DNA from 2 places in the Rickettsiella endosymbiont of Miltochrista miniata genome. Region 1 is predicted to be linked to the other one. Evidence: riboswitches for the same ligand, from Rfam matches in the RefSeq annotation. Region 1 holds a riboswitch; the other holds the start of a gene.
The links. A riboswitch is a leader RNA that binds a small molecule or an ion and turns the genes downstream of it on or off. The one in region 1 is predicted to bind thiamine pyrophosphate.
Positions count from the first base shown of each region.

Region 2: another riboswitch for thiamine pyrophosphate. It lies ahead of AAHH40_RS05260 (ABC transporter substrate-binding protein); the one in region 1 lies ahead of thiM (hydroxyethylthiazole kinase).

Region 1 covers NZ_OZ035017.1:765,599-782,058, forward strand. The annotation lists gene AAHH40_RS03480 (DedA family protein) at 1-146, shown strand, start outside; gene AAHH40_RS03485 (hypothetical protein) at 348-1,625, shown strand; gene AAHH40_RS03490 (UvrD-helicase domain-containing protein) at 1,612-5,013, opposite strand; gene AAHH40_RS03495 (PD-(D/E)XK nuclease family protein) at 5,105-7,759, opposite strand; gene AAHH40_RS03500 (DUF4383 domain-containing protein) at 8,189-8,545, shown strand; gene AAHH40_RS03505 (hypothetical protein) at 8,589-12,041, opposite strand; gene AAHH40_RS03510 (TenA family protein) at 12,290-12,940, opposite strand; gene thiD (bifunctional hydroxymethylpyrimidine kinase/phosphomethylpyrimidine kinase) at 12,933-13,769, opposite strand; gene thiM (hydroxyethylthiazole kinase) at 13,804-14,652, opposite strand; TPP riboswitch at 14,644-14,746, opposite strand; gene scpB (SMC-Scp complex subunit ScpB) at 14,901-15,494, shown strand; gene AAHH40_RS03530 (gamma carbonic anhydrase family protein) at 15,641-16,180, shown strand; gene rluB (23S rRNA pseudouridine(2605) synthase RluB) at 16,385-16,460, shown strand, end outside.
Region 2 covers NZ_OZ035017.1:1,149,451-1,165,910, forward strand. The annotation lists gene wip (Dot/Icm T4SS effector Wip) at 1-356, opposite strand, end outside; gene AAHH40_RS05245 (ThiF family adenylyltransferase) at 451-1,569, opposite strand; gene thiE (thiamine phosphate synthase) at 1,566-2,795, opposite strand; gene AAHH40_RS05255 (FAD-dependent oxidoreductase) at 3,082-3,384, opposite strand; gene AAHH40_RS05260 (ABC transporter substrate-binding protein) at 3,384-4,328, opposite strand; TPP riboswitch at 4,400-4,495, opposite strand; gene AAHH40_RS05265 (leucyl aminopeptidase family protein) at 4,528-5,901, opposite strand; gene ald (alanine dehydrogenase) at 5,894-7,012, opposite strand; gene dnaG (DNA primase) at 7,339-9,096, opposite strand; gene AAHH40_RS05280 (GatB/YqeY domain-containing protein) at 9,327-9,776, opposite strand; gene rpsU (30S ribosomal protein S21) at 9,779-10,006, opposite strand; gene tsaD (tRNA (adenosine(37)-N6)-threonylcarbamoyltransferase complex transferase subunit TsaD) at 10,068-11,123, shown strand; gene AAHH40_RS05295 (DUF5617 domain-containing protein) at 11,133-13,289, opposite strand; gene plsY (glycerol-3-phosphate 1-O-acyltransferase PlsY) at 13,405-14,010, opposite strand; gene orn (oligoribonuclease) at 14,342-14,887, shown strand; gene efp (elongation factor P) at 14,897-15,466, shown strand; gene AAHH40_RS05315 (hypothetical protein) at 15,823-15,993, opposite strand; gene truB (tRNA pseudouridine(55) synthase TruB) at 16,124-16,460, opposite strand, start outside.

The DNA.
Region 1 (16,460 bases):
GCTATTTTGCATTGTTTGCTTATTCTGGCGCAGTCCTATGGGTCAGTTTGTTCGTTGGTGCCGGTTATTTATTCCATGACCATTGGCACAGTGCGGCCGAAACCTTACACACGCAGCTCAGTTTACTGTTAAAACCCATCCTATAGTTCCATGGTTATTGCGTCCCCAGATTTTATTCGTCATTGCGAGCGCATCCCCACCCTCGTCATTGCGAGCGCGTAGCGCGCGGCAATCCATAAAAATCCTCTTTTTAGTAAAAGAAAGCTGATATTTAAGCGTTTCTTAAGATTTTCTCCGTACACTGGATAGAAATAACAATCCGGCAGGACGCTGAATCGGAGAATAATATGAAAGAACTAAAAGAAATAGACAGTAATAAGTTCTCTGCATTGATTAAATTCGCTCTTGAAAAAAGGGGAGGCAATTTAGAGGGTTATTTTAATCGATTTTTACTTTCCCCTGCTATAAAAAATATGCGGAAGATTGCAATTGGCGAGGAAACTCAGGTTTCAGACTATCGATTGTTTTTTGAGGGATTTAAGGGATTTCTAGATAAAGAACTTCTAAATAAAGAACTTCTTGCACAGTTATATCAAGAAGAAAAAAATGTAAACCAAGAAAACGAGGATATAACATTTGATTTGAAAGGGCTTGAAGAAAAAATTACAGAAAAAAAAGAGAATGAAGTTTACTTAAAAATACTGACATTATCAGCTAATTCAGGTTTTGAAAAGTTAACCGTCTCGAAGGTTTCGCAAATTTTTAACACATTAGAGTTTTTTCTCAACAAATCAGATTTTTTCCAATCAGTTGATTTTTCAACAAAAATGGATGCAATCTACTACAGTTTAACTCATGCTGAATCTTTCGAAACGGCTAAAATGCTGGTAAGACTCAGTGATTTCGATTTACTAACGGAAGGTAACCTAAAGAAAATTAATGCCAATCCTCAACTAAATATTAAACTATTTTCTAATGTACTTAATAAACTTAATTTAAGTGGCGGAATCGATCATCTGCTGACTCAAGCTAATCTGGATAAGTTACTAGAAAATCCTGAACTTAATTTAGAAGTGCTGGCTAAATTTATACAAGCAGAAGATAAATCAAACATCTTAACCCAAGAAAAATTTGATTTAGCTATCAACCTAAAAAATCTGTTAACACAAGAAAATATTGATCAACTTATCGGTCTAAACACAGTTGATTTTGAAAAAATTGTTCCTGTGTTGGTTACCATGCATAAAACTAACATCTTAAATCAGGATAATTTTTTAAAATTTTTAGATACATTTCTTAATGCTAGTATTTATGATGCGCAACAAGATCGGGTTGACGGTGTTTCTCTTGATGAATCCGGTTCTTCCATTTCTTTAGTTGATCGTTTATGCTCAACATTGGTTGATTTTTTATCTCGTGTCGAAAAGTTTTTTCAAGAATTTTTTGATGATATTTTAAAATATTTTAACGAAAAGACTGAAATAGATAACAATACAATTATTAACCAAACAGTTAATGCTGATAGTGGAGTAAGTTCTAGGGCGTCGTTGTTTGGAAATTCTTCTCAGCGTGAAAGTATCAATAAAAATGAGGAATTAACATCAAATATAGTTAATTCTCGATAGATTCAATCGCAGTTTCGGTATATTCCCATTCACACCACAGTGAAGTGAGTGGGAAATACAAACCACAGTGTATAGTCTGTTGTTTATCGAGTAGTAGTGCTTGTGCATAGGTATTGAGTTGTTGTTGATGCTGCTGCATGGCAGTCTTTAAAAATTCTTCCGATTTATTTCCTTGGTAATCCGTCGTTTTATAGTCAACGATCCAGCCTATATTTGTACTCGGATCAATAAACGTGCGATCGATGACGTAATTTTGCAGCTTGCCATGGAGTCGGGCAGTGATGGCATATTCCGATTGTGCAGCTTGATGTTGCGAACTCAAAATCCAGCGTCCCCGCGGATCGGTTAAGGTTTTTTCTAAACAGACAGTGAGTTTATCTATGGCTTCCGGTATTTGCGAGGCTAACAAGCCGTTTTGTGTCAATAAACGAGCAAACATCGATTGCGCGGACCTTATTTTTTCTCTATCCCATTTTTCTAAGCCGTCTTGACTGATTTGATACAGTAAACGGTGGATGATGGTTCCCAACACGCGTTCTGGGTGTAATTGCCAATGGTAAGCATAGGCTTGTGGTTTTATTTCATGAGATAGATCAAATTGACTGCGAATAGGTGCTTGCCAAGCGGCGGGTAAACGCCTTAATAAACGTTGCGTGGTTAAATCTAGAGTAGTTTTTTCAGATGCAGGCGCTAAAATTTCTTCTGGCTTGATATTCAGCACCGGCCAACACTGGCCTAATAAGGAGTGTGGAGCAGGGGCTTTTATTGCTCCAGCTTCATCTAACGTGAGTGTGCCTAACAGATGTAAGGATTGCTTAGCGCGTGTGCAAGCGACATATAATAAGCGCGTTAACTCAGCGGCGTTTTTTTGCTTTTCTTCATTGAACAAATAATTATAAATTAAATCTTGTTCTTCATCACTGGCTTTGATCGGTGCCAGTAAAAAATCTTTTTTTTGTGGCGTTAGCATTTTCTCGCTATACAACAATAAAGGTGATAGCTCAGGGCGACCACGGCGATGTAAACCAGGTAAGATGACATGATCGTATTCTAAGCCTTTGGCTTTATGGATGGTCATGACGTCGACCGCGTGTGCGGGTGTTGCGGATGTGGTTTGTGTGTAGATGTGACTTAATTCATCGTCCAGCTTAAAAAAATCCAGCGCTTCTTTTTCGAGTTTAATTTTATTTTCTAGAAAATTTAAATACGCATGGATATCATCCATCTCTTCCCAGTTTGATAAAGTGGTTGGACCGCCTAACGCTAGCCAGGTTTGTTTAATCCATAACGGTAAAGTAACTCGACCTTGTTGTTGCAAGCACTGTTGTAAAATTGGCACGATGCGACGTAGACGTTGTTTGGTGTCGGCAGCAAGTGGAATTTTTTCAAACTGTTGCAGCTGTTGCCAAATACTAAGCGATGTTTTTTTATCATCGTTAAATTGTGTAATCAGGTATAGATCGCTTAACGATAAACCGCAATAAGGTGAGCGTAATAACGCGAGCCAAGCGATCCTATCACCCAAATGATGCAGCGCACGGCTTAAGCTGAGTATATCTTGCACGGCTGATTTTTCGGCGAGACTATCAATCTCTATCGCTTGATAAGGGATCGCTGCGCGGCGTAAGGCCGGTAAAATGCTGCGTAAATGACTACGTGCGCGGACTAAAACCGCAATAGAAGCTTGGCTATTTTCACGTTTAATTTTTTGAATAAGGTTTATGAGCTGCTCGGCTTCTGCCGGTTCTGCGAAAGCGGTACTTTGTTGCCAATACGTATAAACGTTGTTGCTGGGGGTTGCGGGTGAATAAGCTTTTGCCGGGGAATAGCAGACAGAGCCATGTTGAAGATCATCCATACCTGGGAGTAATTGACTAAACTGTTGATTGACCCAAGCGATGATGCCGGGCGTGGAGCGAAAATTAACCGACAAGCTTAAGGCTTGCAGTGGCAATGTGCCTATGCCGAATTGTTGTATGTGTAAAAATAAACCGACTTCGGCTTTGCGAAATCGGTAGATTGATTGCATGGGATCGCCCACTAAAAATAAGGTCCGACCATCCTGATTTTGCCAACCGGCGGTTAATTTTTCGATTAAATATAATTGTGTACTGGAAGTATCTTGAAATTCATCGACGAGTAGATGTTGGATTTGATAGTCTAAAGCCAGTGCTAAATCACTGGGGTTTTCGGCTAGCCCTAATGCTGAGCTCGCGGTGAGAAGGATCTCGGTATAATCGACTTTTTGCTGCTGCTGAAAAATAATTTTTAAATGCGCCACCAATACCGGTAATAGTTCAAATAATGACTTGAGAATCTGCCATTGTGCGTCGGTATAGTGTAAAGGCGGTGCTAGCTTTAAAGCGGTTAAGGTTTCTTGGAGCAAGCTTTGTTGACTTAATTGTGCAATTAAATTCAAACATTGTTTTTTTAGTCTTTGAACTTCTGCTTGCGCGACTTTATCTTTTATTTCATTCTTAGCAGCAAAACCTTCGGTTTTGCGACATTGTTTACGCCAGGTATTCGATTCTGTTAGCAGTAACTGACTGGCAGCTTGCCAAAAATTTAAATCATCATCATGGATTAAGGGGGCGAGCTGACGTTGCTGTAATGAAAAATTCAATAATTGCTTAAGCTCGTGTATCAAGTCTTTATTCAGCAGTTGATTTAATTTTTCGACTAATGCTTGATTAATGTTAAATAAAGTCAGTTCTAAATCTTCGCGTAAATGTTGTTGATGCTGTAGCAAATAAGCGAGCCATTGTTCGCGTCGGGCTAACATCGGTATGAATAAATTTTCTACGCGTTGAAAATCATTATCACAATGGCTTAACAAATGACTGAGTGAAGTTTGCCAAGAACAGGGTTCTTCGAGTTGTTTGAGTAGTTCTTGTATCGCTAATCGATAAAGATACTCGGGTTGATCAACCGGCGTTAATTTTTCGCCTGTTCCAGCGAGTAAAGGCATTTGCCTGGTTAAGCTTTGGCAAAAACTATCGATGGTGAGTATACGTAGTCGATTGGGATTACTTAATAAATTCCATCCTAAGGCTTGATCCTGTGCCAATACTTCTTTGGCTAAATAATAACGTTCGGCCTCTTTGCCCGTGGGTATTTCGGTGCTTAGTGCTAGCTCTAAGGCTTGCATGATGCGCAAGCGCATTTCATTAGCGGCTTTGCGTGTGAAAGTAATCGCAATAATGGCTTCTGGCACGGCTACGCGTGTGAGTAACATCAGATAACGCCGTACTAATAATTCTGTTTTTCCGGAACCGGCAGGTGCTTGCACAATAAACGAAGCATTCGGATCGAGTGCTTGCATGCGTTGCTCGGCGTCGGCTAAATGTATACTCTTCGCACTTGAATTTTTGACTGTGTTGCCGCTCAATTCGCAATCCTCATGTATAACAATACACTCCGGTTGCTCATTCTCACGGCGCCTTGCCAAAAACTCAATTGCTGTGAGTATATTGAAGCTATCATGATGCCGTTACCGTATGTGGTTGATGATTAATTCGACAAAACAATTGAAGATCACAATGTCGACAGGTAGTCGGGCCGTGTTTTGGATGGACATCGGCCACACCTTGTTGGAATTCTATGGCGAGTTTTTCTAAAGAAGTTTGCCAATGCTTGAGTAGATCGGACCAATCATTTAGGACCAAAGCGGTTTTTAATTTTTTCAAGGGCGTAAGTTGCTGCATAATTGATTCTTCTGCACTGATTCCTTGTAAAGTAATCTTATTACTGCGTAGATGCATGATGGCAAAACTGCGTACGGTTTCGGCATGACTTAAACAATACAAGGGTAATTGCGGATAATCACAACGTTCTTCTAACCAATCTATTTTACTCGGCGCACCGGTTTTGTAATCAATAATCAGATACTGTGTTGCGCTGAGCTTGTCGATGCGATCAATCCTTAATTTGAAAGATAATGCACCTAGCGTTAATTGTTTTTTTGTTTCATGTTGGGTTTGCATAAAAGCGGGACGTTGTTTTTCTAAAGCGATGAGGTTGCTTAATAAAGATTGTAAGCGTCGCCGTTCGATGTCGATAAAAAGCCTTTTAAAACCTAAGGGTCGTTTTTTACTAAATAAATTTAAGCAGTGGTCAATGGCGTCATTAATGATTTTTTCGAGAGCGCTGGGTGTTTGCTGTAATAAGCTTGCTTGATTCTGCACTACATTCCAAAATTGTTCTAATACTTGGTGTAACAAGCTACCACGTTCTACGGCATTAAGACCGTTATGCGGGAAGGGATGAAAATATGCTTTTAAGCGCCAGCGCGCATAGGCTTGAAACGGACAAGCGGCTTGTGATTGTAACAGTTGCGTGGCGGCGTTAAAACCATGTCCCGTAGGTAATGGCACTGGTTCATCAAGGTAATATTCCCAATGTTGGGCCCGCATTATTTTTTTTGCTAAGCTTTGATAGGCAGGAAGCTGTAAATCGATCAACTCGACCTCGGGTATGGATTTAATCAAGACGCTAGGACGTAACATCTGATCTAAATGTTGTGCTGGATGACTGAAAATAATGTTTTCAGTACAGCCGATTAAATTTTTCGTGAGCAGGGAAGCAAAATAGTATTCTCGTTCACTCGAGGCATAAGGAATTTGATGGGTGCGTTGTAAAGCATAAGGAATAAATGGATTAGGCGTAGCGACTGCGGGCCAAGTTCTATCATCCAGTCCCATGACCCATACTGCATCAAAATACATACCGGCGCTATCCAATAATCCTAGTACTTGTATCGGTGGTTCATGCAATGTCTTACTTTGGAATAAAGTATTTGCCATTAATTCTTGCAATTGCTGCAACGCTTGTGCGTGTGATAGATCACCGAGAATAAAATCTAAACTAGCGAACTCTGTCAGTAATTCAGACCAGCGTTCTAACAATTGAAATTCACTACTATTTAATAAACCATCGCCTGGCCAGGCTAAGGCATGAAGTTTTTTGGTAAAATATTCTGACCAGAAACTTGGTTTGGCTAAAAAATGGGTAGGATATTCCATTACTAATGGAATGAGCTGTGTGATTAAGCCACTTAAAAGCGGGCATGCTTGCTGGTTACTGATCCTAAGTAGTTGGTCTAAGCTCAATCTATTTTCAGCGCTGCAACGCAGAGTGATATCCAGCTGAGCGCGTGCTGTTTGTTCTTGTTGTGAGCCACCTAAGTAGGGTGAGCGTAGCAATGGATTGATTTGCACAAATGAATTGATGTCTTCTAAGCCGAGTATCTGGATTGCAGTTTGAATCAAGCCAAATTCTATTAACGGATTACCTGCAGCGATATTAAAAGGTGGAGCGTGCATCTCATCAGGCGCTAACTCATTGAATACTTCAGTGAAGATATTGAATAAATGTGTGCGCTGTTCGATTAGATTGGGAATGACACAAGCAATATTTTTCTTACCTTGTTGCCAAGACTGATATGCCCAGAGTGCCATAGTATGATATTCAGATTCTTTGTCACTTAAGCACAGTCGTTGTTGTTTAGTTGCTGAATAAATCGGTGTGTAATGACAAATCTCGCAGTGTTGCTCTTCCAAGATCTTGAGCAGTCTTTTATATTGTGGATTTATTTCATTAAATCCAATGAGAAAAATTCGTGGCGGAAATTTTAAAATTCTTTTGCTGAATAATAGAATGAGGTGATTAACTGCACTGGATAAATCAACATAGGTATGACTTTGGCAAAAGCTTAAGAAATGCGTGGCCCAGGCTTGCCAGGTTTCGGTTTCATTGCTTTGTTTAAAGTGAGTGGTTTGATAATCGAGTTGTGCTTGTTGTAGTAATTGCCAAGCTTGCTGAGCGTTTTTTGCGGTGTGCGTAGTATCTAAAAAAGAATATGCCGATTGCTGAATAATAGTTTTCCATATCAGACATTCTTGTGATTTATTGAGTAAACGCAAACAAAAACCAGTTTGTTCAATAAGTTGTTTTTCCCAAAGTGTTTCTAACCAGTGTGTAAAAGTAAAAAATTGCGGTGTAGGCCAAATCTGTTTTTTCTGTGTTTGTTGATATTGCGCATAGGCTTTATGTAAAAAAGGAATTAAGCGTTTATTTCCAGTCAGTAATAAATCTTCTGGATTTAAACGTTTGAAAAGTTTGTTATAAATTTCCATAGACTACCTATTGACAAGCTTAAGTTTAGCTAAGAATGGTCAGGACTTTTGCACAAGTCGGCTTAATTTAATTTATTCTATGTAATCTTAACAGTAGAAAATGTAATTTTCTGATTGACAGGACATAACTATTTGAAAAAAGAAGATTTTTATCTTTTGTTTAAAGCTTGTACAAATTGTTACGATGACTTATAAATCAAGGTTTTTACTAGCTTCCCCCAACTCTGTCCACAAAGTTATTCACAGAATCTGTGGGTAAACCTGGATTTGTCATCCTAATGCCTAATAATTAAACATTTTTAGGTATGTACGATAGCTTGCGCAGGCCGCGCCGATCTATTTGCTTATTTCTATAAGTAAAACTATACTCATGCTTTGCTAGCAAAAGCCAAGCGTTGCAAAGGGAGTTTCAGCGTGTTCTTAAGAGGTATGGCCTTAATCTTTGCTATTGTTTTTATTCTATTAGGCATACTGGGCTTCATTCCACCTATTACACCCAACCATGTGCTGATCAATTTTTTTACGGTGGGTATCTTATTAAATCTTTTTTATATACTGATCGGTTTGCTGGCCTTGTCTGCCAGCGGTTCGATGTTTTATGCGCGCATGTATTTTAAATTTTTTGGTATCATCTTTGCTGCAATTGCGATTTGGGGTTTCGCCATGAATGGCAACTTAAGGCTAGTACATATTAATATCTCGGATAGTTTTTTCTATCTGCTGATGGCCATCATTGCGCTGTATTTGGGCTTTACCAGTAAATTGCCTCGCAGCTATGCGCATTAAAATTTCATTTCTTTTTGCCTGTGAAGGGACGTTTTAACCGAAACTATCCCATTTTCATTAGTTTCGGATAAACAGAATTATTTTCTGCCAAACTATTGCATATGTCTAAGTCGTGAGTTTTAGCAATCTCAAGGTAAGCGCCAAACAAATTATTAAGTATACTATCCTGTAAATTAGAATTATCGGGTAAGCGTTTGCTTGTTAAAATAGGGTGTTGAGCTTCGAGTTTGTTTAGATTTTCTAGATTAAAATCATTAGATGACACGAGTTCTTTTAAGGCTAGGGCTGCTTTTGTTTTTTTATCGTAAGAAAAGTATGATTTAAAAAAGTAAAGTCTATAGGTATAAGCTTCATATTTATTTTTAGTAGTTTCTGGGTTTTTTAAATAACAATCGAGTAATTGATCGGTAACGTAACGTAAATTGCAAGGATATTGATTGAAATAATCTTTCGTAAAATAGTTTAACAAGGGTACTGAATACGCATGGATGATTTTATAGGCTAGATCTTCGTCAGTCTGGAGGTTGGTCCATCGAGCGAATTGTTCGAATATAAAATAGGCTGTGATATCTTGAATAGGGATCAGGTGTTCACTTTTCGCTGAATCGGCGATAAAGTTTAAAGCCTTTTTCATGGTAAAAGGATATTTAGCACAGGCAGGCCGAAAAATATAATCATCGTTGTTATCTTTTTCTATGAGTAGTTCAGCGAAGATTTGGATTCCTAATAAGCTAATATGATCATCGGTAAACTTTAGCAGTGCATTGATCGCGGTACGATCTTCAAGCTGAGCGGTGACTGACATGACGCTTTTTCTGTAATTGTAGCGACCACCAAAAAACACAGCATTGCAGGCATCATAATCACGAATTTTTTTAAAAACAAATTCATTTATACTATCCTTATCGATATGGTTAATAGTGCTTGCTAAAAACGCAAACCACAATTTCACCGCCTTAGGTTGGTACATGGCTGCTATCATTAATGCATTAGCTCTATATTGGTTCTCAGCTAATAGAAGTTGGGTAAGCAATATAGGTGAAAAAATTTCAGGATGTTTTTGAATAAAATTCAAGCTATATGCAACAGCATTATATAGATTACGTCCAGCTAACATTAAGCTGTTATAGTGTAATTCATTTGTTTCTAAGATTAACTTAGCCAAATTTTCTCGAGTAAAGAGATCAGGATGTTTTTCAATAAATTCAAATGCAAACTTTAACGATTCGGCTTTATCTCGCGATAAGAGCATCAAAAAAGTTAAACCCGAGTCATGTTTTTCTAAGAATATTTGTTCCAAACTTACAGAAACTACAGCCTTTGGTTGCCCATGAATAAACTTTATAATGGACGCCAGGGCTTCAGGATGATGACGGGCTAATATCAAACTGTTGTAACCATTTTTATTTTTTGTAAATAATATTTCTTCTATATTCGATTTAAATATTTTTAATTTTTTCTTAATAAAATTTAAAAATATTGGCACGAATGTAGGTTGAAATTCAGCAAGTAGCATGAAGCAATTATAATTTTTATTATTTTTTTCTAAAAATAATTTAAGTAAATTTTCTGCAGGAAAAAAGTCAGGATGTTCATAAATAAGCGTAAATATAAATTCTAAAGCTTTAGGCTGCCAACGAGCAATTAACATTAAAATAGTAAAACCATCTTGATCCTGTTCTAAAAACATTTTCCATAAAATGGTCTGATTAAATTTTTTTATATTTTTAAACATAAAGTCGATAATATAAAAGGTCGTCTCGAGTTGATTTTTTATAGCTAGCCTCAATAACGTACAGTTCCCATTTGCATTTTCAGTGAAGAAAAGTTTAAGTAGGGCTTCTCCGTCAAAGGTTATATAGTTGGTTACGAATGCAAAAACATTGTTAAGACGATCGGGATGATCGCGCGCAGTTAAAGTGACAGCGGTATAGCTATCTTTTTGTTGCTGTGTAAATAGTTTATGCAAGGTGTCGTTAGCAAACCGGCCGATGGAAGTGGTTAAAAAGCTTAAAATGGTTCCAATTGCCTCGGCTTGTTTGCTGGCTGCTAACATCAGCGCATTGCAATTGTCTTTATTTTTCATTAAAAGCATTTCCTCAACTTTTCGAGAGTCAATGATGGCTTCATTCTTTTTTAGAAAAACTAAAATATCATTTAACAGTTCAGGATTATTAACTGCCCCTAGCATCAAGGGGTTAAAGCCGGATCGATTTTTTAAAAGAAACATATCGGCTATTTTTTCAATGATAAAATTTTTACGGCGTAAATCTAAGCGGATGATTAAACGGAGACCTTGCATGATCTCTGTGGAGTATGCGCTGCTAATTTTTAACTGTTGCGTCAAATAATCGATGAATACTAAACAATTCTTAATGAAAATTTTATTTTTGCTTACATGTTGGTAATATTTAGGAAACCGGGTGTTTAATTCGACTAATTGCTCTAATAAATCCGAATGTTTTTCTTCCTTAAAAAGTTTGGAAATAAGTTTACTAGGAATGTGAGCGGTTTTTTTTATTAAAAATAAATTATAATAAGCACTATCAAGCAAAGTATTTATTTGTGGTCTTTTAAAATAATTATTATCAGACAAAGCCTCATAAAAAGATCGATACATTTTTTCCCAATTAACATCGACCAAACTAGAATCTATTGGAGATATTTTAAAATAATTTTCCCAATTATTGGGATTCTTGTCTTTTTCATTTTCTTCATTGATGTATTCAGGTAAAAAAACCTTGATCAATCGAGTGATCTTTTCTTTCATTTGCAGACCTAAACCTAAACCATTTTTTTTACCTTTCTCGATCTCAATTTCTAATTCTGGAATGAATTCCCTAAACGCTGCTATGAGTAAACTGGGTAAATGAAAAGGTGTAAATTTTTTATAAAATATTTGTTGTAAAGCGCGTCGAATCAAAGTTTCAGATAAAGCGCCCGAATACGTATCGTCAGGAAAATTGGCTTTTATGCCTAAGCCATCACTGGCGGCAATCACGCTAATCCGATTCCAGGCATGAACTTCATTGGTGAGTGTCGTAGCGACTTCTTTGACTAATTCTTTGCGTACAGTACAAAGTAGTTCGGCTAAATTGCGTGGTTTATGAAATGAGTCAACGATAATGTTAACGCGGTTATGAAAACCTTCGCTGCATTCGATAATGTCTTCAGTTAAGCTACTTATTATAGCCTGATGATTATCCGCCGAGAGTTTGCCTAATTCTGAATCTAAATGTCCTAGTAAGCGATGATAAATAAGCTGCAATTGTTTTAGTAGTGGTACTTTGGCACGATAATCGGATATTTCACCTATATGTCTATCAAAAACATTTTTCGGTAATTTATTATCGGCTTCACAAATAATTTTTTTAAAATCGACTAACCAAGTCTTATCTAAGATCGGCAACTCAGTTGCATTAATGTTGGGAGGTGGTTGATAAGAAAAAACGAGATTTTTATTAAAGGCAGGATCTATTTGGTATTCATCTAACATTTAATATCCCTCTATTGTTATGAATAAAAAATTAATTATTTAAAATTTATGCTTTATTATATAGATAATTTTATAAGAAATATAAAGTAAGGATATCAGGTCACTTTCATATTCACAATAGCGTTAAGCTTAATTCAATTTAATCAAACAATGAAAATTTTAAATATTTTTTAATTAAAATTAATTAAAAAAATGATGAGTGATAGCAAGCAATGTCATGTGCGAAGCGTATAGTTAGATCTCGTGGTTTAAATTGGCCAGGTTTGTTGTATATAAGCCCCTTGCCAAAATTGCCATTCGCACAAAGTAGCTTGTCTAAATGCGCTTAACATTTTTTGTTGACATGGAATGCTGGCATGTATTGCAAGATCGTTAAGTGTCGCTATCATTCGATCGACGGAATGATTAAATTCATGACTGGAATATAAATCGATCCATGCTTGATAAGGGTTATTGGGAATTTTTTTATTATAGGCGCGTTGTCCTACTTGTTGATAAACCCAAAAGCAAGGTAATAAACTCGCTACAGCTTCTTCTACAGGCGCTGTACTTGCCATACGTAATAAATAATTGGTATACATAAAACAAAAATGACTTTGTTTATGGATTGTAGGTGGCGTAGCAGCATATTTTTTTAGAATATTATTATGCAGATCACGTTCAGCTTTAAGTGCATTCATGGCAAATTGCATAAATAATTCACTTTGTTGATCGTGTGGCAGCCGTGTTGCGGTAAGTGCGAGTGCTTTAGAAAAATCGGCGAGATATAAAGCATCTTGTTTTAAATAAAAGATAAATTTTTCTAAAGCTAAATTACCTTGCGCCAGTTCTTGATTAAAAGGATGCTGATAGATTTTTGGCATGATGTCCGCTACAGCGGCTTTAAGTTCTTCAAACATGTTGTTCTGCCTTACTTAAAAAATAAAAATGATGTACGGGCCCTTGGCCATGACCAATTTGTAAATCTTTTGCGGCCAAAATACATTGTGTCAAATAGTGTTTTGCTTTAACAATGGCATGATACAAATTCTCACCTTGAGCTAAATACGAAGCGATCGCAGCCGATAATGTGCAACCGGTGCCATGCGTATTTTTAGTGTTTATACGGTGCGTATCAAATCGGTGTATTTGTTGTTGTGGATAATCATAAAAAATATCCGGTGAACGTGTGGTTTTTAAATGTCCACCTTTCAGCAATACCGACACCTTATAGCGTGTCGCGATCAGAATCGCGGCATCTTGCATGCTGCGTTCGCCGTTAATGTTAATTGATAAGATCGATTCGGCTTCAGGAATATTGGGTGTAATTAGGGTTGCTAATGGGAATAAATCATTCACTAAAGCTTGTATGGCTTCCGTTTTCAATAGGGCATGACCCGATTGGGAAATCATGACTGGATCAAGCACAATAAAAGGAGGTTGATATTTTTTTAAGTTAGCGGCGACTAAATGAATAATGTCTTCATGATAAAGCATGCCGAGTTTAACCGCGTCGATAGATAAATCAGTAAATACTGCATCGATTTGTTGCTGAATAAAAGCTAATGGAATTTCTTGTATCGCGGTAACGGATTCTGTGTTTTGCGCGACTAAGATGGTAATGATGCTGGCTGCATAACTACCAGTGGCTGAGATCGCTTTGATGTCGGCTTGTATGCCAGCACCACCGGAAGGATCGGTACCAGCAAGCGTGACGACTTGGGCTAACGTAGCGTTACGCGCTGACATAGCGATGTTACAAGATAGTAAGAGTAATCAATAGTCATACGGTAATATCCGTTTTAAGTAAGGATTGTAAATCTTTTTTTTGTACAGCATAAAAACAGTCGAGTAGCTGATTATAAAAACTTCCCGGGCCATGGGATTTTTTTTCAGCAACTTCACTCACCAGTCCCATCCAGGCCATGGCATGAACACACGCGTTAAATCGATCCGGATTCACCGCTAAAAAACTGGCAATTATAGCGGTTAAGGAACATCCCATGCCAACGACTTTAGTAAGTAGCGGTGTTCCATAATCCAATGCAACGGACATCGACTCACCGACAATAAAATCGATTTTGCCGCTGACGACGACAATACATTGGTATTGTTGCGCTAAGGTTTGCGCGGAAGTAACAGCATTGTGACTGGCTTGAGTGCTATCGACACCTTTGGTGGTGATGGAGGTATCGAGCAAAGCCATAATTTCTGAAGCATTGCCGCGGATAACGTCAACACCGCTCTTGATGATGTTTAAAGCCGCAGTGGTGCGATAGGTACTTGCGCCAACACCCACTGGATCAAATATGACGGGAATACCGCGTCTTAAAGCAGCTCGTTGAGCTTGTTCGATGGCCGCTAGCCAAGCGGCATCGAGTGTGCCGATGTTAATGACTAAGGCTTGTGCCAGTTGGATAATTTCTTCTAATTCTTCTTCGGCATGTGCCATAATCGGCGCAGCACCTAATGCCAATAACATATTAGCCGTGGTCGGCATCACGACCAGATTGGTGATATTGTGAATTAAAGGATGGGTGAGTCGGATTAAATCGACGTCATGGAATAGCGTTGCTAAGGTGAACGCGCTACTGGATACAGATAATCTATCTAAACAATTTTTTGTTTTCAATGTACTTCTTCCTACGCAGGTATTAGCCCGATCAGGTTATGAGGGTTGAATGGAACATTCTCTCAGCCATAAAAAGGCACCCCTGGAGTGGGTACTATTAGACAGCAATTAACGAGTCGGATCAAGCGACTTAGCTTACCCGTTATTGCGAGCGCGCAAAATATTAATCGTCATTGCGAGCACCGTAGGTGCGCGGCAATCTAGACATTCGCTCGCCATGACGGGCACTTTACTGCTATAGTTTGGCTATGGAAAATCAAACGCTTAAGTCAATATGTGAAGCCGCTATTCTTGCCGCCGGCGAGCCGGTAAGCATTGAGCGCATGTTGGATTTATTTAGCCCAGAAGAGCGGCCAACCAAATCGAATCTGAAGAAAATTTTGCTGGAATTAACCGAAGATTATCAAGACCGCGGTATCCAATTAAAACAATTGGCCAGTGGTTATTGTTTCCAAACGGCGAGTGCACTCAACGATTGGGTAAAACGACTCTGGCCAGAAAAACCACCCCGATATTCACGTGCCTTCTTAGAAACCTTAAGTATCGTTGCTTACAAACAACCTGTGACACGCGGCGACATTGAAGCGATACGCGGTGTTGCGGTGAATCCAACTATTATAAAAACCTTATTGGAGCAAGAATGGATACAGGTGGTCGGGCAACGTGAGGTTCCCGGACGACCTAATCTCTATGCGACGTCGACATTATTTCTCGATCATTTTGGCTTAAAAGAGTTAGCGGAATTGCCGCCTTTTCCTTTGCCTGGGATCATCGAACCTACAGAGGTTCCATTCGCCGCTGATAGTGAATCGAATGCTTCACTCGATGTCCTTGAAAATTAGTTGAAGTTTATAGACCTCGTGCATAACCCAGTGATGGGCTTGAGTTCGAGGCAAACGATAGTCGAGGACCGGAGTTTACATCAGTAAATGAGGACCGTAGAGTAGCGTTTAACAATGAAATCAAGTCTATCACGCAGGTTAGGCAAATGCTTTATTCTTTTGAAGATAGACATCCAACCTTATTAGGCGAAGATATTTTTATTGCTGAGAGTGCGGATGTCATTGGCTCAGTGATTATTCACAATCATGTCATTATCTTACCTCATGCCGTCGTTCGTGCGGATAATACGGTGATAGAAATCGGCGAAAATACCAATATTCAAGACGGGGCGGTGTTGCATACCGATCCGGATATGCCGATGCAAGTGGGTAGAAATGTAACGATTGCTCATCATGCCATGGTGCATGCGCGTGCGCTGGGCGATTATTCAGTGGTTGCGATTGGCGCTAAGATATTGAATAACGCCGTGATTGGTAAACATTGTTTGATTGCCGCGAATGCTATGGTGTTAGAAAATCAACATATTCCGGATGGCTCCTTAGTGATGGGTTCGCCAGGGAAAATAAAACCATTGTCCCCACAACAAATAGCCGATATGCAATGGTATGCACAACATTATGTAGAAAAGATTCATCGTTATCAAAAAGGTCTTAAACGATTTGAACCCCAACTGAGCGTGAATTAATAATAGTATTATGCGTTTGTGTGTAAGTGGTAACCGCGGTGAGTATTAATAATATGGCAATAAATATTCTGGCTAACATGTCACTCCTGTAACGAACTTTTCATCCTGAAAGCATGTTTGAGTATACCATTAAATCACAATTGAAAAAAAATCAGCAAAAAAGTTTAATTTAGCATAACATGAGAGGATTAATGAGTTATTTGCATGAATGAAAAAATACAAAAAGTATTGGCCAATTTAGGTATTGGATCGCGTCGCGAAATAGAACGTTGGATCCGCG
Region 2 (16,460 bases), 380 kb from region 1:
AGAGTGAAATAATCATTGTTTCCTCTATCAGCCAATTCGTCACCAATGAGTCTTACTATTAAATTTCGATTTTCAAAGCATTTAATCTTTTTTAAAATTTTATTAAATAAATTAAGATCTTGTTTTCCAAGCATAGCAACTGGTTTTTTATAGATATCAACTAATTTCTTATAATCCTTAGCGTCTATATTTTTTATGATGCCCTGTTTTATAAGAAAATAGAATAACTTGATAGCATTTCCATGTAGATCGCCAATAGTATGCTCATTTTTATCATCATTCATAGGTTCTGATTTTAAATCAAGTATAGGAGCAGTATAAATATCGACATTTTCTCGTAATAATTTAATAGGCATTTTAGTTAATTTTTTTATATTATGGGCGCTTATTTTATAATCAGCTTATCACAATTTCCACCGCAAAATGAAGGTATTCAAGATATAAGCATAACTAAAAATACAATAGGTAATAATTAAAAAATTCAACCGCTCCTTTGCTTAGATATTTTACCGAAGTAAATCCTGCTGCTAACAATATTTTTAGCGCCTGTAGACTTCTCTTACCGGAAAGACAATATAATATGATCGTGTGATTAAAATCTAATTCATTTAATCGGTAAGCTAATTCTATTAAAGGAATTAATTTACCTCCAATATTTTTATCCTTATGTTCTGCTTCAGAACGCACGTCGACTAAGGAAATATTACTTTTTTGTAATAAATGAATCAATTGTTTGGCAGATAAGGCATAATTTTTTAAGGATATATCCTCCGGACAAACAATTGTAGAAATCGGCTCATGGGCAAACTCACGATAAACACATAATTGACAATCAAGATTTTTACTCAAATGAATGTCTTTAAATGACATTGCTAATAGATCGACCATCAGTAAACGTTTTACTAACCCCGTACCAATTTTTAATATCCATTTGATTATTTCTGTCGCTTGCAGAATACCCAACAAGCCGGGTAACACGCCTATAACACCGTCAGTTGCGCAATTAACGCTAGTAGGGGAAGTAGCGTATGGAAACAAACAATGCAAACAAGGATTTTCTTGGTTAGCATGAAATATGGCACAGTAACCTTGAAATTGTCCTGCACTCGCATAGACATAAGGTTTGTTAAACTTAAAACACGTATCGTGAATTAAATAACGCGTAGCAAAATTATCTGAGCCGTCAGCAATAATGTCATATTGGCTAACAAACCTATCTGCATTGTCTGGTGTTAGTTTTTCTGTATAGGAATTCACTTCAATAGAAAGATTAAGCGCTAGAAGTTGTTCTCTTGCTGAAGTTGATTTTGCTTGGCCCAGATGTTGTTCGCGATAAAGTATTTGTCTGTGTAAATTAGTGAGTTCCACATTATCATGATCAACTATTCCAAGCTTACCCACACCCGCTGCTGCTAAATAAAGTAGTAAAGGTGATCCTAATCCGCCAAGCCCTATACATAGTACACGAGCATGTTTAAGTTTTTTCTGTCCATGTAAACCGATTTCTGATAATTTAATTTGTTGCGCATAACGTTTTATTTCATCAACTGAAAGGTAGGCATGCATTATCTTGGTCGATTTATTTGTAGTAAAAATTCTTCAATTATCGCACCGGGATCACTCGCTTGTGTAATCACTGAAATAACTGAAACCCCATCCACTTTCGACTTTATAATATCGGGTAAACGATCAAGATTAATACCGCCGATCGCAACCAGTGGATAAGAAAGTGTTCGTCGCCAACACTTTAGTTGCTCAATGCCTTGTGGTTGAAATGACATTTCTTTGCTGCTGGTAAAATAAATCGGTCCACAGGCAATATAGGATGGATTATAGACATGCGCTCGTGCGACTTCATAATAACAATGGGTACTCACGCCTAGATATAATCCAGCATGATAAATCGCATCGATATCTGCGTCATGTAGATCTTCTTGACCCAAATGCACCCCTGTTGCATTAAAACGAATAGCTAGTTGCCAATAATCATTAACGAATAGCTTAGCTTGGTATTTTTTTGCGAGAAACACACTCCGCTTAATTTCTTTTTCTAAAAGTAATGCATTCGTATCTTTAATGCGTAATTGAATACATTTTACACCTTGCGTTAATAATTTTTCTACCCATAAACTGCTATCAACGATAGGATACAAACCTACTCTACAAGGCTTAAAAACCTGCGGCAATTTTAATAAAGGTTTTGCGCAAAGATAAGGAAGATCAGCTTGTTCTTCTGGCCATCCACTATGAAAAAATTTTAGCGTTTGATTTTCTGTATAAGCTTTACGCAAACCACGATGCACATACATTTTTGCAATAACAATGGCATCCTTAAGGGAATAGTTGCGCACTAAACAGGCGGCAACAGCGGTATAAAAAATCGCTTTCGTCATTATTATAGATTGGTTTGGTAAACGTGGAGTCGCTATCCAAAACGATTCTTCTTGATTACACCAATAATCATGACAAAAATAATCGTTTTTTAATTGACTAGCTTTGATTAATACGCTTTTAGCGCCCAATTGTAACAAGCGCTGCGTTGCCTCTTGTATGTCTTGATAAGTATTAATCCTTACCTGAAATAATTTTTCCACTTCCATCAAATTGCAGATTAGGAGATCCGCACAAGGAAGTAACGTCATAAAATCCGTAATATTAGATGCAGTGTATTTTGTTATTGTCTCGATCAATGTTAAGGCTTGGACATTAAAATTTTTCAGTGTTTCTAAATCAATTGTATCGCTATCCCCTGGCGTGTCTGAATAATTGATGACTACTCGCTTTGCTTGTTTCATACTTTATTTTCTTGCAACCAAAATGGCGTATCAATTAATGATGTACTGGAAGGAAAGACATCAAAATCTTGCTTTATTAAAATTCTCGCTGCTTTAATTAATTCAAAGGGTAATGGGCAGTTCCTAATAACAAACAGCTATTTAAAGTTTTTCCAATTAGATTCCACATAATTACCCCCCTTGCATGGGAATTAAAATATCTACGCAATCATTTAACTGTAACAAGGTTGTTTTAAAATCTCTGCGGGCAATCAGCTTATTATTTAGGATGACTGCAAATTGTCGCTCAAAACGCATAAGATTTTTTATCAGTCACTATCTGTCTGGGTGTCAGTGATGTAACGTGTGTGTTGAAAAAATCTGATATAGGCCAATAGGATGTAACCGATTCTTGGCCTAGCTGAAAAATCACACGATCGGCTTTATCACATTCAGAAAAAGGCGTTAATAAACCCGCCGCAGCCGAACTGCAGTTACTATCCCCTTGCTGATCATCAAAAAGCGTGACTTGCCAACCCAGATTATGTAATGCCAATGCCAGCAACCGGCCCATGATGCCCATTCCTACAATACCGGCTTGCATCATCATTAGCTTGCAAGACAATCCGCAACAGATGGTATTTCTGAGTAAGGAATTTTTGGTAAAAATTGATTGGTATAACAATCCGCTATAGCAAAATGTTCGTCGATGATATTTAAGTGTTTGGTATAACGACCTACCTTATCCCAATCGCGTTCAACATTTAATAAAGTACGGGAAAAAAATGGTAAACTATGCATGAAAATCTTTTGATACAGCGGGGTACGTAATTGTGGTTTAGCTTGGCATAATACTTCGTAAGCCTCTTCAGGTTGTTCGGTAGTCAATGCAGCGCCACGTTGTGTTGCCCGCAAAAAAGATTGAGTTAATTCAGTCTGTAACAAAGTTTTTTCTGGCACAATCAATTGTATAGAGCAAAAACAACAGCAACCCAATCCAGCCAGTTGATCGATACGTAAAAAAACCGTTTCGCCATGCAGATGTTCTAATTCAAGTTTTTGAAAATTAATAAAGCCAATACCCGCATCAATTATATCCCGACAAATTGCATCGGTAACATTCATCCCAATACGTACGGTTGTATAACTTTCTGGATCAATGCCGGCAAGCTTAGCCAGATCATCAATGATTTTCTTTCCAAACTCGCCAATATAACCAATTCGTTTGTTCACGATGTCATGGAATTGACGGATTCCACTTGATTTTAAAGCAATTAAACCCGTAGGTGGTTCATCAAGCAGTGTGCCTATCGAAGTGACTGGATATCCTTTAGCTCGAGCTGCGACAGTATGGATCATCGCTTTTACACCAAAATCAACCGTCCCTAAACCAACTAACTCAGTTACATCGCTAGGATCATTGGGTTCGAGTATGGCCAGTTTAATGCCTTCTTGTGCATAAAAGCCTAATTGCTGCGCGACAATAATCGGCGCATGATAAGGATTCGTATACCAATTGAGTAATAAGCTAACTCGGGATTTTAATGCTGACATGGCCATCACCTCTCAAAATAAATAAAAAATGGAGATGGCAAAAGGTAAACATCCCTATAAGAAATATGGAATGAATTTTTTGAAGGCGATCCTTACGCTGATATGAATCAGTTCAAGTTCGACGGGTCATATTCTCAGCCGGTTTCCCGACACCCCGCGCCATCTAACGAATCAAGTCTATGCTAAATTTTAATTTTTGTTAAGCAGAATATTTTTCCAACAAATAACTAAACACTGTTAATATCGCCATCGCTTCTCCGCCTTCGGGTCGGCCGGGTCTGGTATTGACATTGTAAGCGTTAAAATCAAAGTGTAACCATGTTGTCTCTTCACTAATAAAGCTACGCAAAAATAAAGCTGCGGTAATAGCACCAGCAAAAGGAGAAGAACCGCAATTATTTAAATCGGCGAATTTAGTGTCAAGTAATTTTTGATACGGTTTATACAAGGGCAAACGCCACACCGGATCCTGTTGTTGTTGACTATGCTGGATAATATCCTGCGCCAATTGTTCTTGGTCGGTAAAAAAGGCACTTATTTCTGTTCCGACTGCACCTCTCGCTGCACCGGTTAACGTAGCAAAATCGATTAATAACTCTGGACTTTCACTATCGGCTTCACAGAGTGCATCCGCTAAAATAAGACGACCTTCCGCGTCAGTATTTCCAACCTCTACCGTTAAACCGTGTCGAGTTTGAATAATATCGCCGGGTTTATAAGCGTTGCCCGAAATCAGATTTTCCACTGCGGGAATTAATACACGTAAACGCACCGGTAACTGATGCGCCATAATCATTTCGGCCAAGCCGATAGCATTCGCGGCTCCACCCATATCCTTCTTCATAGCCAACATATTGCCGCTAGACTTTAAATTATAGCCACCCGAATCAAAGCATACACCTTTACCCACTAACGTAATTTTTGGATGCTTGCTATCACCCCACTTTAAATCAACTAAACGTGGCTCATGACAACTCGCTTTACCAACGGTATAAATAGCGGGATAGTTAGCGCTGAGTAAATCTTCACCGACTATTTGTGTTACTGTGGCATGATATTTTTTGCCGATCTGAAATACATTTTCTACCAGTTCAGCTGGATCCATGTCATCTGCCGGCGTATTAATCATATTACGGACGCGATAAATCGCATCAAGCTTTATCATCAATTCCGTATGACTCTTTTTCGAAATGAGCAATTGTACTAAAGGCCGCGTTGATTTTTTATAACGGTTAAATTCATACGCACCCAAACCCCACGCTAAAGCAATCTGTTCCAGTAATTTTGGTGTGTCGATATCTTCAACATGATAATGGCCTTCTGGTAATACATTGGGTAGCAAACCAAACGTCCAAAAGTCCGCTGCATCATTACGTATCAACAAAACCTGTTGCAGTTGCCCCGCTGTTCCTGGAAGTAAACTATAACTTCCAGGTTTTGCGGTAAAATTAATAACTTGTAACCACTGCTGTGTTACTTTTGGCTGGCCCGCTAACCAAGCTTGCCATTGTTCTGGCAAAATGGCAGCGATAGGAATCGAGCGCGACGACTCGTGAATAAAACAATTAAGCACTCAAAACCTCCCGAGCTGAAACATAAGGCTTATCAAACACATTCGCCACCGCTTGATGTGTAATGCGACCACGTGAAATATTCAAGCCATTACGTAAATGCGCATCTTCCGCCAAAGCTCTATAAACGCCCTTATTAGCTAACGCTAAAATGTAAGGTAGTGTGGCATGTGTCAAAGCAAACGTAGAAGTACGTGGCACCGCACCCGGCATATTACTTACGCAATAATGAACAATGTCATCGACAATATAAGTAGGATCCGTATGTGTTGTCGGTCGACTTGTCGCAAAACATCCGCCTTGATCGATGGACACATCCACCGCTACTGAACCTGGACGCATTTTTTTTAATAATTCTCGTGTTACAATTTTCGGCGCTTCAGCACCGGGTACTAACACTGCGCCTATTAATAAATCTGCCAACGGCACATATTTTTCTATGGCATCTTGTGTGGAAAAAATGGTATTTAGTTGTCCACCAAAGTGTAGATCTAACTCTTTTAGTTTAGCCGCTGATTTATCCAAAACAGTCACTTGCGCTTCTAAACCTAAGGCCATGCGAATGGCATTACTACCCACTACACCGCCACCTAAAACAACAACGCTAGACGATGCAACCCCTGGGACACCGGATAATAAAATACCGCGTCCGCCTTGTGCTTTCTCTAAACAATGTGCGCCCGCTTGTATCGACATACGTCCTGCTACTTCACTCATAGGCGCTAATAAAGGCAAGCCTCCTCGAGCATCGGTGACTGTTTCATAAGCTATAGCGGTACAATTCGATGCTAATAATAATTCCGTTTGCTTTTTATCGGCGGCCAAATGCAAAAAAGTAAATAAAGTTTTTTCTTCATTTAAATAGGCACATTCTTGTGGCTGGGGTTCTTTAACCTTGAGGATCAGATTACCTTGTTGAAAAACTTCTTGTGCTGTATTAAGTACAATAGCGCCGGCCTCTCGATAGTCATCATCTGAAATATCAATGCCACTCCCTGCATTCGTTTCAACAAACACCTGATGACCATGATCAGTCAATTCACGAACAATAGAAGGAATAATAGCGACTCGATACTCATGGTTCTTAATTTCTTTAGGAACGCCAATATGCATATTAACTCCGTATAAAAGAATGCTACCAAGTTTGTATTACTCGCAGCACAATATAAAAATTAAAAATAGTCCGTCATGGCGAGGCCGAAACGTTAGTGAGGCCGTGGCCATCCAAAAAAAATTAAGCTTTTCATTGGATTGCCGCGCGCTGCGCGCTCGCAATGACGAAAAATACTTTAACCTCGACCTCTAGGACTACACTTGGAACCCACACAAAATACACGGGTTTTACAAAAAGTCCATATGTACCATTTACTTAAAAATACCAGGCATTTAATAAAGGAAAATTTTAACTGCTAGAAATCCTTAGATTAAAAGGAAATCAATTACTTATCATGGATGTTGTCTAACATCAGATGATATAAATGTTTTTTTTCTTCTTCGTTTAAGCCGGACTGTTTGCCTTGTTGTAATATCTTATCGATTTGTCCTTCTGCGACTGCTTTTTTTAAATGCTTAAGTAAATCGTGGAATTCTGCTTGGACTCCAGACTCAGGGATAGTTAAGGGGTGACTTATCAATTGTTTAAGGATTTTATGGCAGGACTCATCTTCTCGCCAATATTCTAGTAACATGGCACTTGTCAGTTCTGGATTTTGTTTGAGCAGTAAAAATAACTTCACTAATAAATCACTGCCAGGTAATTCTAGTCGACTTAAGGTATGGCATTGCTTATCAGAAAGTGTTTTAACGATTTGAGGGAACTGCACTAATAAGGCAATCGCTAAACGCATTGGCGAAGAACGATTGGCGCGATTAGTAGGCTTATGTATTTTTTTTTGCATGGTTTTTATTGAATTGCTTTTATCATTGACGGTAACTTTTTTTAATGTCACCACATCCATATTGACTAAAGCAGCCAATTGCTCAAATAATTTATGCTGCATAATACCTACCGCCACTTTTTCAATCAGCGGAACGGCTAGCTTTGCTAGGCGTGCTTTACCTTCTAATTGATTAATATCGACTTGTGTTAACAAATACCCAAATAAAAATTCACCTAAAGATTGTGCTTGTTGTAACCTAGCAATAAATTCGGTACGGCCTTTTTTCTGTATTAATGAGTCTGGATCTTCGCCATTGGGTAATAGTAAAAAACGCAGTATATAACCATCGGTTAATAAATCTAAACTTTGTTCTAGTACGCGCCATGCTGCTTTTTTTCCAGCAACATCCCCATCAAAACAAAAAATTATTTCCTGTGTATGACTCATCAGTCGACTTATTTGGTCACGACTGGTTGCGGTGCCCAAGGTTGCAACTGCAAAAGGAAGATCAGCTTGAAACAGCGCCAAAACATCCATGTAACCTTCAACGACTAAGATGCGTTCAAGCTGACGATTTGCCTGAAATGTTTCATAAAGACCGTAAAGTTCTTTACCTTTATGAAAAAGCGTGGTTTCAGGCGAATTCAAATACTTAGGTTCCTGTTCTGCTAAGACGCGGCCTCCAAATCCGATGACACGTCCCCTCCTATCACGAATAGGAAACAAGACTCGGTCGCGAAAACGATCATAATAACCTGGGCCTTCGGATTTTTTGACCAATAAACCCGCTGCAAATAAATTTTCTGTATCGTTAAAAGTTTTGAGCAAGCTATCCCAAGCAGCTGGCGCATAACCTAAGTTAAACTTCTTAGCTATCTCGCCCGATAGTCCGCGCTGTTTAAGATAATTAATAGCGTGTGTATTATGTCGTAATTCTTTGGCATAGAACTGCGTCACCTTTTCTAACAAACCATAAAGATTAGCAGAAACTTTATACACTTCTTGTTGTTTTGCATGTTGCGGAACTTCCATGCCCATTTGCTCTGCTAATAAATTTACCGCTTCTACAAAGCTTAATTTTTCGTATTCCATTAAGAAACTTAAGCCATTTCCACCCACAGAACAACCAAAGCAATAATAGAATTGTTTTTCAGGTGTAACGGTGAAGGAAGGTGTTTTTTCGGAATGAAAAGGACAACAGGCAATATAATTTTTACCTTTTTTTCGCAATGGAACGCGTGCATCAATAAGCTGCACAATATCAACGCGCGCTAAGAGTTCATTAATAAATTCTTGTGGGATAGGCGCTAGTGACATATATTCCTGGTACTCTTCGTATCAAGAGCGATTTGCATCTTGATGTGCCTGACATCTCGCGATGAATATTTTCAAGCGTAAAAAATCACCGTCATGGCGAGCAAATGCGATGAGCGTGGCTATCCATGGATTGCCACGCACCTACGGTGCTCGCAATGACGACTAATATTTACGTGCTCGCAATGACGAGTAAATTATTTGAATTTTCCGCAAGCGGTAGAAACGAACGTTTAAGTCAAGCGTTCTTTAATTTTTGCGCTAATCTGTGTCATGTCCGCGCGACCTTGCAATTTTTCTTTCAGTTCTGCCATGACTTTTCCCATATCTTTAATCGAAGTTGCGCCTACTTTTGTTATGACTTCAGACAGCAACCGATCAATGTCTGCTTCACTTAAAGGTTCGGGTAAATAGGTTTGAATAATACCTACTTCTAAACGTTCTTGATCGGCTAAATCATCACGTTTAGCCTCGTCATATTGAGCAATTGAATCACGACGTTGCTTAAGCATTTTATTCAGTATCTGCGAAATACGCGTATCGTCTACCTCAACGCGTTCATCCACTTCAACCTGTTTAATAGCTGCCAAAATGAGTCGTACCACGCCCAAACGCTGCTTATCTTGTGCTCGAAGAGCAGTTTTCATATCTTCCTGTATGCGCTGTTTGAGAGAGGTAGTCATGATTAATGCTTGCGCTTGGTTTTAGCTATAAAGCAGGGGTTATCGCGCATCAAACGCTTGCGACAACGTTTAACTGCTGCAGCAAAGCGACGCTTGCGTGCTTCAGTGGGTTTCTCGTAGTATTCACGACGACGCACTTCAGCGAAAATACCTGACTTTTCACAGGCACGCTTGTAACGGCGGATAGCCGACTCTAGTGTTTCGCTGGTTTTAAGTATTACGCCGGGCATGTAGTGCACTTCCTCAATTAAAGTTAAAATAGGTGCTAATTCTAACCAGCAATCCATAAAAATGCAAAGTTTCTATTCAAAACAAACCGATTCCCATCCAAAAAACATACATTGTGTGTTAGGGATTGAGACTTCCTGTGATGAAACGGGTATCGCCGTCTATCACGGTCAAAGAGGCCTCATCGCCCATTCTCTGTATAGCCAAATTGAACTACATAATCAGTATGGGGGCGTCGTTCCAGAATTAGCCTCACGCGATCATATCCTGAAAATATTACCCCTAGTAAAGGAAACCTTAGCGACTGCCCATCTCCCGCTCTCCGCCATCGATGGCATCGCTTATTGTGCAGGCCCTGGGTTAGCCGGGGCGCTATTGGTCGGCGCGGCTTTTGGGCGTAGTTTAGGTTGGGCGCTCGGAATCCCTACACTAGGCGTACATCATATGGAAGCCCATTTGCTTGCACCCATGTTGGAAGAGCATGCCCCAGAATTCCCGTTTGTTGCCTTATTAGTGTCTGGGGGCCATACGCTACTGGCACAAGTAGATGCCATCGGCGATTATCAGATTCTAGGCGTAAGTCTAGATGATGCGGTAGGCGAAGCTTTTGATAAAACCGCCAAATTATTAGGTTTAAATTACCCAGGTGGTCCTGCCATCGCCGCATTAGCTGCGCAAGGTCAAGCTAAACAATATGCTTTTCCACGGCCTATGGTGAATAGACCGGACTGCGATTTTAGTTTTAGTGGTCTGAAAACATTTGTGAGTACGACATTAAAAAACAGTGATCAAACGCACCAAACCAAAGCAAACATTGCGCATGAATTTCAAGCAGCAGTAGCCGATACCTTAGTGATCAAAACAATGCGCGCTTTAAATCAAACCGGTCTGCATCGTTTGGTGGTCGCAGGTGGTGTAGCCGCCAATACCTGGCTCCGAAAAGAACTCGCTAGCATGGCATTAAAGCATAACGTCACGCTCTATTATCCACGACCTAGCTTTTGCACGGATAATGGGGCAATGATAGCTTACTTAGGTTATCGGCGTTTGAATTTGGGGCTAAGCGATAATCTAAGCATAAAAACCATTGCACGTTATCCTTTAGATCAGTTGGATTAATCGTCAATTTTAAAGATCACTTACTCGTGGAGAGGGAGGACACGCTGTACTCGCTTCCTTCCCCTGTTCGCCCAGCAGCACAATTGGGTTGAGTCCTTTCTTTGCATCTATAAAAAATTTGTTAGAAAGCAGATTTTTTTTACTCGTCACACTCATCGATCGTGGACGTACTTGTTCATCAAAAAATTTATTTTTAGAAGTTTCTTGATAGCTACCAGGTTTATTTATTACTAACTCTGTGGATCCTGTGAGCGAATCTTTAAATGGGGGTGGTGTAGTACGTATCGCAGGTGGCGGCATCCACAACGGCTGAGTAGGAACCCTAGGTTGGACATTTTCCAATGTCAATTGATTAGACGCATCATTTAAAGATTCGACATCACCGATTACTGGAGCAAAGTAATTTTCTTCACCATTAAGCTTAACGCAAAATAACAATCTATCCAGCAAGGTACCTCTATTATCCAGCAATGAAATTTTAGCTCCAGAATTTCGTAAGTTATTAACAATATCATAAATAGTTAAATTATCAGGTAACTCTTCTTGATCATAAGTCCTTAAAAATTGGTTAACACTCGGCACATAATGCCGATTCCAAGCCAAAGAAAAAAACCTTTTCAAAGCTCCTAATAAACCCTGGCCCTTAGAGTAATCCCTTAATAGATTAATACAGGTTTTTATCGGATCATTTTCATAAAATACGACAAAGGAAGAAATATTTTCTCTATCTAATCCACGGCCTGGAATTATTGTTTCTGGGATAGACCATGCTCGTAATTGATTTTTTTCTTCTGGTTTCAAACCATTTTGTAAACTATAGGCCAATATCATATTGATTTCAGAAACAAGAAAACTTAGATCAATATTTTTTTCTTTAAAAAATTGAATATGCGTTTTTATAGCCTGCCAATAGTCATTAAAAGAGCCAATTGGTACTTCAACATTATCCATCTTAGAAGATTCAATATTTTGATTTAAAGCTTGTGCAGAAGTTGAGGGTTGATGGATATCCCTCTGCAATCCCGGCTCGGTTTTAGTTACTTTGATATTTTTTTTGGTAACCTCGGCATCTTTAGTAAGCTCTTCCGTACAATTAAACAATTTAATTAAATTTAATTTAAGGAGCTCTTTTTCTCCACAAATTTGCTCTATAAATCGCTTATTGCGTTTTAGTAATACTTGATCATCGATATCGCAAAAAAGTTCGCCGATCTTATCAAGGAAAGTTAATTGTTTTTCAGCTAATGCTTTAGCCCCAGGAAAACGAGTTTCATCTAAATAATACGCAGCATCTTGTATTTCACCCCGAATGTGAATATTACAATCAGAAAAACGGCTAATTAATGATGCATTATCATTCGGAATAACTACTTGTGTGTCACTCAAATCAATACCCAATCGTTGTAAAGCGAACAGCGAAACGGCAATATTGTCTTTTGGAGCGTCAAAAAAAGCATTATAAACCGAAACATACTTTACTTGTCCTTCTAATACTTTTGGGTAAGAATCTCCCCCTGCTAAACGCTCTTCTACCTGTTTATCATCAATTTGTATGCATCCTACCGCTTTTAACCAAGTTCCTTGCGCCAGCTTATATAAATTTACTATTGAATCCCCAGGCATAGGTATAGGTACAATAAAAATTCTATTATCATAAGTTACGCCAAATTCAGCCGCACCTCGAAAGGCATATTGATCTCCGCTAACACTATATGCATACGTCGATCTAAATTTTCGTTGATAAAAGGAAGCTTTAGATTTATCTTGATTTTCAATTAAACCCAAGCCTAAATGATTTAAATCCGAATCGCCCGAACTTTTTCCATAAACTAACTGATTTTCTTTTCTGAGCTTATCTTGCTTGCATAGATATTCATTGACAGTTTGTTGGCTCTCTCGATTTACCTGAGCTGCCTTATCGATGGCAGCTGACAAGATAGTAAGCTTATCTTTTGCTTCGACTGTTTTCAGGGGATCTGAGGACTTAGAAACTTTTTCTGGCATATCAGAATTTTTTTTAATCAAATCTGCAGCCTTACAAGCTGCTTTTAATCTTTCCTCGGCATATTTGAGCTTTTCTGTAGCAGGGGACAAAAAACTGTTTATATGTTCTTGTAAGGGATCGGCTCGCCCGGCAACAGAAATATTTTTAAGTTTAATCGGCATGAATAACCTCCATTTAATCATATTTTTTAATTATAAAATATCCATTATCTAAGCAACATAACATAAAAATGTTTTTGTAAAAAGCTCTATTAAATAATTTAAAAAAATGTAAAAATTATTTTTTCCTAGTCAATTTAGATTTAGTTAATTGGGATTCTGACCCTTGAAATAAGCGTTGAATATTTGAAAAATGACGGGCTATTAGCAATACCGTCATTAAAAAAATGGGGAAATAAACCGACAACGAATAAGCATAAAAAACATAAAAAAACGTCACAGTAGCCGCTACTATGGATGCAACGGAAATATAACGAAATAAAAATAACACCACACCCCAGGTTAATAGTCCTATTAAACCTAAAGGCCAAGCTAAAGCGACTAATCCACCCAATGCGGTTGCTACGCCTTTCCCGCCACGAAAACCAAAAAAAACTGGATATAAATGACCTATAAAAGCAAAAAAGGCAACCCACGCCAAAGACGCTAAAGACAAACCAAATAATTTAGCTAACATGACTGGGACCCATCCTTTGAGCACATCACCTAATAAAACAATGGCCGCTAATTTTTTTCCGCTTATTCTTAGGATATTACTAGCCCCTGGATTTCCAGAGCCCTTTGTACGCGGATCGGGGAGACCCACGCATTTACTTACAATAATCGCACTGGATAAAGAACCTAGTAAATAAGCAACTAAAATAAAAATAAATAGCAATAACATAAATTTTCCTATGTAGACTCATTGATTTATGAAGGTCTCAGTTCGTAACTTCTCATATGACTTACTTGCACCAAACCAGCAATGCGAGCATAACTATTTTAAATTATTCGCATCTTTAATAGGCCGCGGTATAATATAAACAAATAAATAATTTTCGTGATTGAAAATTGCGACAGCCAATTTATACTCACAGCAGTTGGACTTTTGGCAAGTCGCCGCTCAACTCGCAATCCTCATGTATTTAAAATACATGAGGATTGCGAGTTGAGCGGCAACACAGCCAAAAATTCAAGTGCGAAGAGTATAGTAATAATTATTAAAAGGTCCTAACATGACGCCTAAAGCGGATAATTTAATTTGGATCGATCTCGAGATGACAGGACTTGATACAAATCAAGATAAAATTATCGAGATTGCAACCATTATCACCGATTCTCAATTAGAGATTATAGAAGAGGGTCCTGTGTTTGCTATATTCCAATCCGAACAACTATTAACCGGTATGGACGATTGGAATAAACGCCAACATAAAGGTTCGGGCTTACTCGAAAGGGTAAGAGTCAGCAAAACCACTGAAGAAGAAGCGGAAAAACAAACCCTAGAATTTATTATGACGTATGTCCCACCTAATAAATCGCCGATGTGTGGTAATAGCATCTGCCAAGATCGTCGCTTTTTGGCCCGTTGTATGCCCGTATTAGAGAAATATTTCCATTATCGAAACTTAGATGTCAGTACCTTAAAAGAGCTAGCCTTTCGTTGGAAACCCAGCATCTTAGATGCCTACAAGAAAAAATCCAAACATTTGGCACTAGAGGATGTACGAGACTCTATTAATGAATTACGCTATTATCGCGAACATCTTTTTAAACTTTAACTTCGAATTATGCCTTATTACACTACCAATGAATTAAGAAATGGTATGAAGGTCATGTTAGATAATGACCCATACACAATATTAGAAAATGACTATGTTAAACCGGGAAAAGGACAAGCTTTTAACCGGATTAAATTACGAAATTTAAAAAATAGTCGCGTCATTGAACGTACTTTAAAATCTGGGGATACTTTACAGGCTGCTGATGTCTTTGATATTGATGTTCAATATCTCTATAACGATGGACATGTGTGGCATTTTATGGATGCAGAGACCTATGAACAATACGCAGCCGACGCATCGGCAGTAACTGAAGCTAAAATATGGCTAAAAGAGCAAGACTCCTGCACGTTGACCTTATTTAACGGCTCACCCTTATGCATAACACCCGCCAATTTTGTTGTTTTAAAAATAATAGAAACCGATCCTGGTGTGCGCGGCGATACGTCCGGTGGAGGTGGAAAACCAGCTACTTTAGAAACGGGTGCTATTGTACGAGTCCCGCTGTTTATCCAAATTGGTGAATCAATTAAAGTCGATACGCGTACCGGTGAATATCTTTCTCGCGTAAAAGCATGAATCACCGTCATGGCGAGCGAATACAATGAGCGTGGCCATCCACAAATAGAATTCCCTGGATTGCCGCGCGCTACGCGCTCGCAATGACGAATACAATATTTCAATTCTTCGCATCCTATAGCGGCATACTCACAGCAATGGGATTTTTAGCAAGGCATCGCGAGAATGAGCAACCGGAGTGTATTAATAGATACATAAGGATTGCGAATTGAGCGACAACACAGCCAAAAATTCAAATGCGAAGAGTATCATATAAAAAAAGATGGATGATCGTGGGATCATCCATCTCAGCTGCGCTCCTGCCCCAATCAACTGCTAAAAAACTTAGCAAGCTTATCCAAAAGCATTAATGGGTTTTAGCGTTTGTCTTTATTATCTGGCCATTGTGGTTTGTTTGGGTTACCTTCTGGGCCGTGTCCGCCTTGGTGTCCAGGATTGTGCGGAGGTTTTTGTGGACCAATACCTGCATGACCTGGCCATTTTGGTTTTTGGTGTTTTTTATCGTGAGGAAATTTACCTTTGTTCATATGAGCTCCTAATTAAAACATATAATGTCTCTCCCTTTAAGCCTAGCAAAGACCTCGCTAAATACCATAATATTCCTATTAATTGGACAAAATATGATCAATTTATGCCGGTAGCGTAAATAGTTGTCAGTTAAAAACTGACTTTATTTAAATCCACTAAACGCCGGGGGGTGACACGTCCATCGTCTAAGATTTCTCCCACACCAATAAATTGTCCACTTTCTTGTAATAGTAAACGCACAAATCCTTGTTTCGGGAGATTAGGGAGTAATACCGCTTGTCCTCGAAAAAGATAATAAGCTGCAGCTTGTGAAATTTTCAAAACCGGCCATTCGTTTAGCAAACTATCTAAACTCAATAATTTTTGATCGCATTCGGCCAGGCTTAAGCTTTGTAATTCTTCCAAGTTCACCATTTGTTCAGCAAGATAATTAGCGACCCCTAAGCGACGTAAATCATGCACATAA